3 regions of the Agathobaculum faecis genome follow, and region 2 is predicted to be linked to each of the others. Evidence: a T-box and tRNA genes for the amino acid it is inferred to sense, from the RefSeq annotation. Region 2 holds a T-box; the other regions hold tRNA genes.
The links. A T-box is a leader RNA that pairs with one kind of tRNA and senses whether it is charged. The one in region 2 lies ahead of H8S45_RS08100 (valine--tRNA ligase), so its partner is inferred to be a tRNA-Val.
Positions count from the first base shown of each region.

Region 1: it encodes a tRNA-Val, which carries the amino acid that the T-box ahead of H8S45_RS08100 (valine--tRNA ligase) is inferred to sense. The anticodon was not compared.
Region 3: it encodes a tRNA-Val, which carries the amino acid that the T-box ahead of H8S45_RS08100 (valine--tRNA ligase) is inferred to sense. The anticodon was not compared.

Region 1 covers NZ_JACOPL010000001.1:293,544-297,657, reverse strand. The annotation lists gene mtaB (tRNA (N(6)-L-threonylcarbamoyladenosine(37)-C(2))-methylthiotransferase MtaB) at 130-1,419, shown strand; gene H8S45_RS01435 (hypothetical protein) at 1,478-1,624, shown strand; gene efp (elongation factor P) at 1,823-2,386, shown strand; tRNA gene H8S45_RS01425 (tRNA-Val) at 2,430-2,505, shown strand; gene H8S45_RS01420 (ABC transporter permease) at 2,581-3,315, opposite strand; gene H8S45_RS01415 (ABC transporter permease) at 3,319-4,068, opposite strand; gene H8S45_RS01410 (ATP-binding cassette domain-containing protein) at 4,065-4,114, opposite strand, start outside.
Region 2 covers NZ_JACOPL010000006.1:175,764-179,877, forward strand. The annotation lists gene H8S45_RS08100 (valine--tRNA ligase) at 1-2,488, opposite strand, end outside; T-box leader at 2,541-2,754, opposite strand; T-box leader at 2,897-3,136, shown strand; gene pheS (phenylalanine--tRNA ligase subunit alpha) at 3,203-4,114, shown strand, end outside.
Region 3 covers NZ_JACOPL010000002.1:188,807-192,920, reverse strand. The annotation lists gene H8S45_RS02925 (hypothetical protein) at 1-88, shown strand, start outside; gene H8S45_RS02920 (GNAT family N-acetyltransferase) at 100-639, shown strand; gene H8S45_RS02915 (CarD family transcriptional regulator) at 766-1,275, shown strand; gene H8S45_RS02910 (AbrB/MazE/SpoVT family DNA-binding domain-containing protein) at 1,309-1,590, opposite strand; gene H8S45_RS02905 (helix-turn-helix domain-containing protein) at 1,715-2,014, shown strand; tRNA gene H8S45_RS02900 (tRNA-Val) at 2,080-2,156, opposite strand; gene H8S45_RS16525 (hypothetical protein) at 2,218-2,346, opposite strand; gene H8S45_RS02895 (sodium ion-translocating decarboxylase subunit beta) at 2,365-3,492, opposite strand; gene H8S45_RS02890 (M56 family metallopeptidase) at 3,783-4,114, opposite strand, start outside.

The DNA of each region.
Region 1 (4,114 bases), on a different contig from region 2:
TACATTACGGAAACAGTATATCATGTATGCCTGGATTTGTCAAATTAAATTTAAGTTTCCTTGGAAAAGTGACCGATTTTATGCTATAATACAGAAAAAATATACCAATTTACCCAGTAGGAGTGCTGTATGAAATTTGCTTTTTTTACGTTGGGCTGCAAAGTAAATCTGTTTGAGACGCAAGCGTTACAGCAGCTTGCACAAGAACGTGGGCATGAAATTGTGGAAAATGGTGCTGACGCTGTCATTGTTAACACCTGCACGGTCACCTCGGTATCGGACCACAAAAATATCCGTGCTTTTCATAAGCTGCGCAAGGAAAATCCGCATGCCGTGATTGCCGCGTGCGGCTGTTTTGCGCAGATCGATCCGGAGCGCATCCGAAAAACAGAGGAGGTCGATATCATATGCGGCACGCGCGACCGAGCCGCGGTGATCGGCCTGTGTGAAAATGCGGTTCTCCATTTGCCGCCGGCAGGAGAGGAACGGGACGGACAGGGCTGCTTTGAATATCTGCCTGCCGGTGTGCCGGATGGGCGCACACGGGCCTTGCTGAAGATCGAAGACGGCTGCGACAATTTCTGCGCCTACTGCATTATTCCCTATGCTCGCGGCAGGGTACGCTCCATGGTGCCGGAGCAGGCTCTGCAGGAAGCCGCCCGCCTTTTGCGGGAGGGCGTGCATGAAATCGTCCTGACAGGGATCGAGATCGCCTCTTATGGCCGCGACCTGGTTCCGCCGGTGTCCCTGACCGATCTGCTGTGCCGGCTTCTGGCCGCCAATCCCGCGATGCGTTTCCGCTTGGGTTCTCTCGACCCACGCATTGTTGACAGGGAGTTTTGCGAGCGGTCAGCAGGATTTTCCAACCTTGCACGCCATTTTCACTTGTCCCTGCAAAGCGGGTGCGACAGTGTACTGCAGCGTATGGGAAGGAAATACACAACGGAAGCGTATTATGATAAAGTACAACTGCTGAAAAAATATTTTCCGGACTGCTCGGTGACTACCGACCTGATCGTTGGTTTTCCCAGGGAGACCGAAGAGGAGTTCGCACAAACGCTTGCGTTTTTGGAAAAATGCGCGTTTTCCGCAGTACATGTGTTCCCGTTTTCGATCCGCGAAAAGACGCGCGCCGCCCGAATGGACGGGCAGCTGCCGAAAGCGGTGAAGGCGGAACGAGCCGCGCGTGCTAAAAAGGCTGCGGCTGCGCTCACAGAGAAATACCTTGGACGGTTTGTGGGGAAAACGCTGGAGGTCCTGCCGGAACACTGTGTGGGCGGACGCTGGATGTCGCATGGACAATATGGCTTTCCTATCTATATAGAGGGGGGAGGGATTTGCAAGAATACGCCGGTAGCCGTAGAGGTGCGGGGGCTGTTTCGGGACGGACTGCTGGGAAAAATTTCTGACGCCGTGTAACCAACGCGCTGCTTCCTCCATAGTATGAAGTGAAATCTTTGATAGGAGGAAATAACTTATGTGTTCTTCTAATTCTCTTTGGGGCGAAAACAACTGGTGGTGGATCATTATCGTGGTCATCCTGATCTGGATCTGCTGCTGCCAGAACAATAATGGATACAGCGATATGAACAACTGCGGAAACAACTGCGGTTGCTGCTGCTGAACCTGCCACGACATATAAGGGAATAGGGCCTGCGCGGCGCCGTTTCATAAACGGCGCCGTTTGCCTGTTTTGTGGGGTGAAAAAAATTTTAATAAAAATTGAAAAATCCTCTTGCCAAAACGGGAAAATTGGGGTAATATAAATAAGCGCTGTTCGTGAGGACAGCAAAACGAGGATTTTTTCTTTGGAGGAATACCGATTATGACCGCAGGCGAATTTCGTAATGGCGTTACTTTTGAAATGGACGGTCAGGTGCAGCAGGTTATCGAGTTCCAGCATGTAAAGCCGGGCAAGGGTGCTGCTTTTGTTCGCGTCAAGATGAAGAACGTGATCACCGGCGCTGTCACCGAGCGTTCTTTCAATCCGACTGATAAATATGAAACCGCATATGTAGAGCGCCGCGATATGCAGTATCTCTATAACGAGGGCGACCTTTACTACTTCATGGATAATGAAACCTACGAGCAGATCCCGATTGGTAAGGACACGCTCGGTGATGATTTTCGTTTTGTCAAGGAAAATGAAAATGTCAAGGTTTGCTCTTATAAAGGCAGCGTGTTTGCGGTAGAAGCCCCGCTGTTCGTCGAGTTAGAGATCACCGAAACCGATCCGGGCTTCAAGGGAAACACGGCAACCAATACGCTCAAGCCCGCAGTGGTTGAAACCGGCGCTACGGTGCAGGTTCCGCTGTTCATCGAACAGGGCGAACGCATCAAGATTGATACCCGTACAGGCGAGTATCTCGAGCGCTGCAAGAACTGATTGCACAAGCGAATACGGACGGTACGCTTACCGTCCTTTCTATGGACATTTAGCTCAGCTGGAAGAGCATCCGCTTGACGTGCGGAAGGTCGGCGGTTCGAACCCGTCAATGTCCACCATAAAAGCCGTTTCTTCAGAAACGGCTTTTCTTTGTAAATAAGGGAAAAGGAAGCGCGGCGTGCCGCGCTTCCTTTTTATGTTGTTTTGATATCTCTTTTTTTCAGCCAAAGCAGGCTGGCAGTAAGACCCAGGAGCAGGTAAAAGCACGAGCTGATAAGGAATGCCGCCGCACTGCAGTCCATTGGCTCGGTCGGATGGTGGGAACACATCCCAAGACTGAGCAGAGAAAAAGGAAAGTACACGCCGAAGCCTTTGACCAGCGCGGGTAATCCGCAAAATCCACCAAGGATGCCTGCGGCAACGGGAACGGCAAACGACCGGATGACCAGCGCAACGCAAAGCAGCAGCGCCGCCTGCACCGTGAGCGCCCACCAGCCGCGGAATACCCAGTAGACAAGCGCAAATGGAACAGGGGCGGTCAGCCCTGCAAGCTTACCGCTAATCAGGAACAGTATACCGATGAAAAGTTGCGTGAGCAGCGTCAAAAAGGATACGACGGAAAGCTTGGAAACCAGCATGACGCTGATAGGGATCGGCTGGGTCATCACGGTGTTCCAGTTGCGGTTGAGGTGTTCCAGACGGCAGACGTAAGCGCAGTAGACGCCGGTCAGGGCAGGAGCGAACAGCGCGCAGTAAAACAGGGCGTGCTGTGTCCAGAGCGAATACCATTGGTCCGTGAGCAGACCCAGGTTATTCAAATAATTCGCCGTACCCAATCCTGCGGACACGATGGGGAGAATGATAAGCGCGAGCCAGATAAACGAGTGATGCAGCTTGCAAAATTCTGCATAGATTGTGCGTAACAGCATGGTTTAGACCTCCTTCCGGATAAAAAGCACGCGGCCAACCCCATAAATCACCAGAAAATATGCGATCAGGCAAAGAAAGCCGCTGAGATTGAAATCGATGAAGTAATAGTCTGAGATACGGGTCGATGCGTCCCACGCCATGCCGGTGTTATACAGGAGCGCGTAATACGCCCATACGAAAGCCTTTTGAAAGCTGGGCGGGAAAAACAGGGAGAACAGTCCGATAAACGAGCCGATCAGCCCGACGATCATGCCGATCATCTGATTTTGGATCTGCAAAGACAGGACAAGCTGTAAGAGCAGGATCGCCAGGGTTGTGACCAAACTGGAGAAAAAATATTCCGTCAGCTTTGTCACCGGTGGGTTTCCGGCAAAACCGCTGCAGATGCCGAACAGCAGGACGACCGCCATTTGCACGGCGAGAAAACCGGTCATGTATGCAGCACCGCAGATCAGCTTCGCGTCGAACAGCGAACCGGTTGGCTGCACGGTTTCAAGCAGCTTGAGGGTTTGCCCCTTATGCTCAATATCAGCCAGACGGGAGGCAACCACGGCCGCGATTACAGGCGTCATCATTGCGTTGAGCATGGGGAAATTATATAGGATCATCGCCCAGCCCTGCTGCAGCTCCCGCTCCGACAGCGCGCGGAGGCTGTACAGCCCCCAGGCGAGCTGCGCCGCCAGCATAACCAGCAGAGGGAGCCATATCCGGCGGCGCCTGCATTTGAAAAACTCCATTTTGAGCGCTTTCATAAGCTTGCCGCCCCCTCCGTCAGTTCCAGGAAAATATCCTCCAGGT
Region 2 (4,114 bases):
CAAACGCGATGTCATCCTCGACCTTGGCCTTCTCCTTTTCGAGGCGCGTGCGCTCGGCGGCGAAGTCGATCAGGTCACCCATCGGCATATAGAGCTGCGCGTCGCCCGTGACGACACTTGCCATTTTGGCCGCGTCCGCGGGTACTGCGTCCACCAGCTCGATCGCGGAGGCATAGGCCAGCTTGGGGAAGAAGCCCGCACCGGCGGCGAAGGTATCGCGCTTCTCGGTCAGGATCAGCACCTTGGCCTTTTTGGAGGGCGGCACGTTCATCTCGCTGCGGCGGTTGCGGATCGCGCGCACCGCGTCCATCAGGGTCTCCATCTGCGCTTCCTCTTCCGCAAAGCGCAATGTTTCGTCATACTGCGGCCATTGAGACACCATCACCGACGGCCCCTCGTGCGGCAGCGCCTGCCAGATGGTTTCGGTGATGAACGGCATGAACGGATGCAACAGCTGCATCGCGCCCGACAACACATAGCATAGCACCTGCTGCACTTTCTCGTCGCCCGCCTGCAAGCGGGTCTTGGCGATCTCAATATACCAGTCGCAGAAGTTATCCCAGATGAAGTCGTTCAGCTTCGCGGCGGCCAGGCCCAACTCATACTGGTCGATGTTGCGGGTGACCTCGGCCACCAGCGTGTTATATTTGGAGACGATCCACTTGTCCTCAAGCGCGAGGTCGGCGGGCAGCGACGCCGCCTTGTCCCTGCCAATCGTCAGGTTCATCTGGATGAAGCGGGACGCATTCCAGATCTTGTTGCAGAAGTTGCGGCTCGCCTCGACGCGCTCGGTCGAGAAGCGCATGTCATTGCCGGGGCTGTTGCCGGTCGCGAGCGTGAAGCGCAGCGCGTCCGCGCCATACTGGTCGATGACCTCCAGCGGGTCGATGCCATTACCGAGCGATTTGGACATCTTGCGGCCCTGCGCATCGCGCACCAGACCGTGGATATACACGGTCTCGAACGGCGTCTCGCCCATATGCTCGACGCCCGAAAAGATCATGCGCGCCACCCAGAAGAAGATGATATCGTACCCCGTGACCAGCGTGGAAGTCGGGTAGAAGTAGTCAAGCTCCGGCGTTTTTTCCGGCCAGCCGAGCGTGGAGAACGGCCACAGCGCGGACGAGAACCAGGTATCCAGCACGTCCTCCTCCTGGCGGACGTTTTTGCTGCCGCACTTCGGGCAGACGTGGACGTCTTCCTTGGAGACGGTCATTTCGCCGCAGTCGTCGCAGTAAAACGCCGGAATGCGGTGGCCCCACCAGAGCTGACGCGAGATGCACCAGTCATGCACGTTCTCCATCCAGCGCAGGTAGGTCTTGGCGAAGCGGTCCGGCACGAACCTGGTCTTGCCCTCGTGTACCACGTCCATTGCGGGCTTCGCCAGCGGCGCCATCTTGACGAACCACTGCGCGGAGGTCATCGGCTCAACGGTCGTGCCGCAGCGGTAGCAGGTGCCGACGTTGTGCTCGTGGTCCTCGGTTTTGACAAGGTAGCCGCCCTCCTCGAGGTCACGGATAACCGCCTTGCGGCATTCGTAGCGGTCCATCCCCTCGTACTTGCCGCCGTTTTCGTTGACGGTCGCATCCTCGTTGAACACGAGGATCTGCTCAAGGTTGTGGCGCTGGCCCATCTCGAAGTCGTTCGGGTCATGGCATGGCGTGACCTTGACGCAGCCCGTGCCGAATTCCATATCGACGTACTCATCGCCGAAGATCGGGATCTCACGGTTCATGATTGGCAGGATGCAGGTCTTGCCGATCAGATGCTGATAGCGCTCGTCGTTCGGGTTGACGGCCACGCCGGTGTCGCCCATAAAGGTTTCCGGACGGGTGGTGGCGACCACCAGGTCGCCTGAGCCGTCCGCCAGCGGGTAACGGATGTGCCACAGCTTGCCCGGCTGGGTTTCGTACTCAACCTCGGCGTCCGAAAGCGCGGTCGCACAGTGCGGACACCAGTTGATAATGCGGTGTCCCTTGTAGATCAGGCCCTTATCATACAGGTTGACGAACACCTCGCGCACGGCCTTGGAGCAGCCCTCGTCCATGGTGAAGCGCTCGCGTTCCCAGTCGCAGGAGGAGCCGAGCTTTTTGAGCTGGCTGATGATGCGGTTGCCGTACTGGTGCTTCCAGTCCCACACGCGCTCGAGGAACTTCTCGCGGCCAAGGTCATAGCGGGTCTTGCCCTCCTCCTTGCGGAGCGTCTCCTCCACCTTGATCTGGGTGGCGATGCCCGCGTGGTCGGTGCCGGGCATCCACAGCGCCTCATAGCCCTGCATACGCTTGGTGCGGATGAGAATGTCCTGCAGCGTTTCATCGAACGCATGGCCCATGTGGAGCTGGCCGGTCACGTTCGGAGGCGGGATAACGATGGTGTAGGGTTTCTTGTCCGGATTGACCTCGGCGTGGAAAAAGCCGGAATCGTTCCAGAAGCTGTACAGCTTGTCCTCGACCGATTTCGGGTCGTAGGTCTTTGGCAGTTCGCTCATTGGTCTGTCTCCTTTTCGGTTTGATTGCGGAAAACAAAAAGGCACGCTGTCCGTACAGGACGAAGCGTGCTCCGTGGTACCACCTGAATTCGCGGCAATGCCGCCGCGCACTCGTTTGCCCGTAACGTGGGCGGGACGGGACAGCCTACTGGCATTCGGCCTCCTGCTCCAAAGCGACTTTCTTCCCTCCGCCCAAGGGCTTGCACCGACCGCCCTCTCTCTGCAGCGCGCGAAGCGGGAATACTCCTCTTTTTCATCGCATTTTGCATATCAACTTTAACAGTATATCCAAAAACCACAGATTTGTCAAGCGGCGCGGCACCCCCTCTTTCCTGCCTGTCAAAAAAAACATGCCTTCCACTTGCAATCCCCCGAAAGATGTGGTTTAATATTACTGTCTATGAATACCAAACTGCGATGAACAGGGAAAGTAACGCCATCCCCCTCTTTTCAGAGAAGGCGGCCTTTGGCTGCAAGCCGCCCAAAGAGACATGACGCGAAGTTCCCCTGCGAGCACCGGCGCTGAACGGCTTTTCCAGTAGGCGCAGGCGGGTTGACGCCCCGTTACCGGCGTTCAATGAGCGCCCGGCTCCGGCTGGGAATCAGGGTGGTACCACGGAAGCTGCTTTTATGCCTTTCGTCCCTAATTCATGGGACGAAAGGCTTTTATTTTGTCCCAAACGCTGATTTTTCATATAAAAAGGAGAGGCAACCATGAAAGAAAAGCTGCAAGGCATCCTGCAGGCCGCAAAGGAACAGCTTGCCGCCGCCGCGGACCCGCGCGCGCTTGACGAAGCGCGCGTCAAGTTCCTTGGCAAAAAAGGAGAGCTGACCGCGCTCCTCAAGGGCATGAAGGACGTTGCCGCAGAGGAACGCCCGGCCGTAGGCCAGCTCATCAACGACGTGCGCGCCGAGATCGAAACCATAATCGAAAAGCAGAAGCTGGTCATTGAGCAGGCCGCGCTCGCGCACAAGCTGGAGGCCGAAACAATCGACGTGACCCTGCCGGGCGAGGAGGTCGTGATCGGCAAAAAGCATCCGCTCAACATCGTGCTGGATGAGTTCAAGGAAATTTTCCTCGGCCTGGGCTTCTCGATCGCAGAAGGTCCGGAGGTCGAGCTTGACCACTACAATTTCGAAGCACTCAACATCCCCAAGGACCATCCTGCGCGCGACACGCAGGACACCTTCTATATCTCGGACAACGTGGTGCTGCGCACGCAGACCTCCCCGATGCAGGTGCGCACGATGGAGAAGAAAAAGCCGCCCATCCGCATCATCGCGCCCGGCCGTGTGTACCGCTCGGATGCGGTGGACGCGACCCACTCCCCGCTGTTCCACCAGATCGAGGGGCTGGTCGTCGATAAGGGCATCCGCATGTCGGACCTCAAGGGTATCCTCGAGCTGTTCGCCAAAAAGCTGTACGGCGAGGACACGGTCGTCCGTTTCCGCCCGCACCACTTCCCGTTCACCGAGCCGTCGGCGGAAATGGACATCCAGTGCTACCGCTGCCACGGCGAAGGCTGCCCGCTCTGCAAAGGCGAGGGCTGGATCGAGATCCTCGGCTGCGGCATGGTACACCCCAAGGTACTTGAGATGAGCGGTATCGATCCGGAGGAATACTCA
Region 3 (4,114 bases), on a different contig from region 2:
CGCGCAGCAGAAGGACGTGTCCCTCAACCAGCTCGTCACCCAATGCTGCCAATACGCGCTTGACCATCTGGATACCGATGAAACCTGAGGAGAGTTTTTATGGAGCTGATCACCGAACGTCTGACGCTGCGCCCCTTCCGTGAGGACGATACCGAGGCCCTCTACGCCTATTCCAAGGACGAGCCGGTCGGCCGGAATGCGGGCTGGAAGCCGCACGAAAGCCTGCTGGAATCGAGCGACATCCTGCACCTTGTCTTTCTTGACCAGCCGAGCGTGTGGGCGGTCGAACGCAGGGGCGACCGCCGCCTGATGGGTTCGGTGGGCCTGATTGCAGACTCCGCGCGGCAGTACGGCTCGGCCCGCTCGCTCGGCTACGCGCTCGGTGTGGATTATTGGGGGCAGGGCTATATGACCGAGGCGGTGCGGGCGGTCCTCCGCTTCGGCTTTGAGCAGATGGCGCTCGACCTGATCTCGGCCACCTGCTATCCGGACAACCCAGCCTCCCGCCGCGTGCTGGAAAAATGCGGCTTTGCATACGAGGGGACGCTGCACCGCGCGGAGCTGCTCTATAACGGCGAGATCAAGGACCACCTGCACTTTTACCTGACGCACGAAGCGGCCGCACGGGCCGGCCTGTGAACAAAAAATAATTTTCGCTTACATTTCCCCACAAAATATGCTATAATCTTATATAGAACAGCCGAGTTTTATAACGCAGAAGTGCGGAACGCTTCCGCATCGGCCATATTTGCGAGGAGGAATAAAATGTATCACACGGGCGAATTCATCGTTTACGGGACCAGCGGCGTCTGTGAGGTGACCGCGGTGGGACAGCCTGCTTTCGCCAGGGACGAGGGCCGCCTTTACTACACCCTCACGCCCGTATACGGCACGGAAACCATCTATATACCGGTCGATTCCCCGGTGTTCATGCGTCCGGTCATTTCCAGGGAGCAGGCCGAAGCGCTGATCGAATCCATCCCCGCTATTGAGGAGGATAGCTTCACCACCCACAGCCTCCGGCTGGCGAGCGAGCACTACCAGGCCGCGCTGCAGAGCCACGACTGTCATGAGCTGGTGCAGCTGATTAAGACGGTGTACGCCAAATCCCGGCGCAACGGCCGGCGCGTCAGCCAAATCGACCAGCGCTACCGCAAGCGCGCGGAAGATCTGCTGCATAGCGAACTGGCGGTCGCTCTCGGTATCCCGCTCAAGGAGGTGCAGCCCTATATCGCCCGCTCAATCGCATCGCACAAGACATGCGTTCACGCATAACAGAAACCCTGCCGCAGCCGCGGCAGGGTTTTTTCAGCGCCGCCCCCGAACAGGACGGCGTTTGTTCACTTTCAGGCTTTTTTGGAGCTTGCGGATGCACCCTCTGCACACCCGTTTGCCCCTGAAATCGACGACCTCCAGCGACTCGCCGCAGAACAGGCATGCCGGCTGGAATTTGGTCAGGCGGATCTCACCGCCCGCCATACTGATCTGCAGCAGGTCGTCGCGCGCGATATCCATAGTCCGGCGCAGCTCCATCGGCAGTACGATCCGCCCCAGATTGTCCACTTTTCTCACAATCCCCGTAGCTTTCATATTTATCACCTTTATCACCCAGTATCAGTATACTGCCCGCGGCTTTATATGTCAATTGCAAACATCTATTTGATAATGCAGTATCAATTCGATTACATTACCCTATACTAAAAGGGTGATGAAAATGATAGCAACAGCCGAACGCATCAAGACGCTGCGTGAAAATTTCGGCCTGTCGCAAGCCGAGCTTGCGGGCCGCCTGGATATCACGCGCTCCAGCGTGAACGCCTGGGAAATGGGCATCAGTGTCCCCAGCACGCAGTATATCGTCGAACTGGCGCAGCTTTTTGGGGTGTCGACCGATTTTATTCTCTGCGTACCGCAAACGCAGACCATCTCCATCGATGGCCTGACGGGCGATGATATCGCCCTGGTCCACCAGCTCGTCACGCACCTCCGGCGCAAAAACCAGCGTCCCGAATGAACGCCGGACGCGGCTCCCCGTCCTCAAAAAACGAAAAAACCGTCACTTTCGTGACGGTTTTCCACTGGTGGGGTTGGCGGGGCTCGAACCCACGACCTCTCGCGTGTGAGGCGAACGCTCTGACCAGCTGAGCTACAACCCCATTCATTTGGTTACCTGATTATTATACCAGAACAGGACGGGGTTTGCAAGCCTTTCTGCGGTCAAGTTTTATTGTTTTTATCCAGCCTCCCCATCAGCGCCACGATCAGGGCAATCACGATCAGCACGGTAAAAATACCCGCCATGCCCTGCCCGAGTAGGGCAATCGCCGTCCATACAGCTTCATTCATCCTTTACGCGCCCCTTTCTCACATGAAAAATCCAAGGATCACGCCGCCGGCCACGACCGAGGCGATCTGACCCGCGACGTTCGCGCCCACCGCGTGCATCAGCAGGTGGTTGGTGCAGTCGGCCTGCATGCCGAGCTTCTCGATCACGCGCGCGGACATGGGGAAGGCCGATATGCCTGCCGCGCCGATCATGGGGTTGACCTTGTTTTTGCAGAACAGGTTGAGTACCTTGGCAAACAGCACGCCGCCGATTGAATCCAGCACGAACGCGATCAGCCCCAGACACAGGATGAGCAGCGTTTCTTTTGTCACAAACTGCGCCGCGCGCATGGAGAACGAGATTGTAATGCCCAGCAGCAGGGTAATCAGGTTGGCCAGCTCATGCTGCGCGGTTTTGGACAGGCTCTCCAGCACGCCGCACTCGCGGATCAGGTTGCCGAACATCAAAAAGCCCACCAGTGACACGGACGCGGGCGCGACCAGTCCGGCGACGATCGACACCACAATCGGGAACAGGATGCGCGTGCGGCGGCTGACCTGACCGGCCGCGTAAGGCATTTTCATCGCGCGTTCCCTCTTTGTCGTCACCAGCTTGATCGCAAACGGCTGGATGATCGGCACCAGCGCCATATAGCTGTACGCCGCAACCGCAATCGCGCCGACATAGCGCGAGCCGAGCACCTGCGACACCAGGATCGAGGTCGGCCCGTCCGCCGCGCCGATGATACCAATGGAGGCCGCGTCGATGATGTCGAAGCCCAGCAGCGCGGCCGCGATGATGGTCAGGAAAATGCCGACCTGCGCCGCCGCGCCGAACAGGAACAGCTTGGGGTTTGCCAACAGCGGGCCGAAGTCGATCATCGCGCCGATGCCGATGAACAGCAGCAGCGGGAACGCCTCGCTCGCCTCGATGCCGGCTTCAAACAGCCATTGAATAATGCCGTTTGTCTCGCCCACGCCTTGCGTCATCTGGTCGATCACGCCGGAAAGCGGCAGGTTGACCAGGATCGCGCCGAAGCCCATGGGCAGCAACAGCGACGGCTCATACTGTTTTTCGATCGCCAGCCAGATCAGGAACCCACCGACGCAGTACATCACCACCTGCTGCCAAGTGATCGAAAGCAGGCCCTCATACAAAAATTCCACGTTATCGCCCCCTATACATAATATATGGCAGAATCTCCATTCCAGACGCCGCTTTCCGGACCTGGGATGCCTCTGGGAAAGACAAACAGACCTGCGTCTTCCCACAGGAAAACGCAGGTCTGGTCATTTCAGGCAACAGCCAGAACGGGATCGCACGCCCCGCCATGCTTGTTGGCGCTGCCGCGCGGCATGCCGCGCCGACTACTCCCCTTTGTTTAAGGATATCTTACCATCGGGCCCGCTGGGGTGTCAAGCGGAAACCCGCAAAGGATTCGCTAAGGTTTATCGGGTCAGTAGCCAAAGGCACCATCCTCCTGCACCCACTTGCCGTCTGCGCCGCGGTACAGGGTGAACGAGTAACCGTCGGCCTTGTCGCGCCATGCGCCTTCGCCGAAGCGCGCGTCGCCTATGACGGTAATTACATTGTCGATCGTCAGGCCGTCCTCCTGCACGTTGTCCCGCAGCACGCCGCTTTCCATAATGTTTTCCGACCATGCACGCTCGCTGGCCGGATCATAGCGCAGGTTTTCGACCGAAAACCCATTTGCCGCCGTGTAATCGCGCACGGCCTGGTACGCGGCCTCAATCTCATCCGGCGGGAACCGCGCTTCAAAGCTGCCGC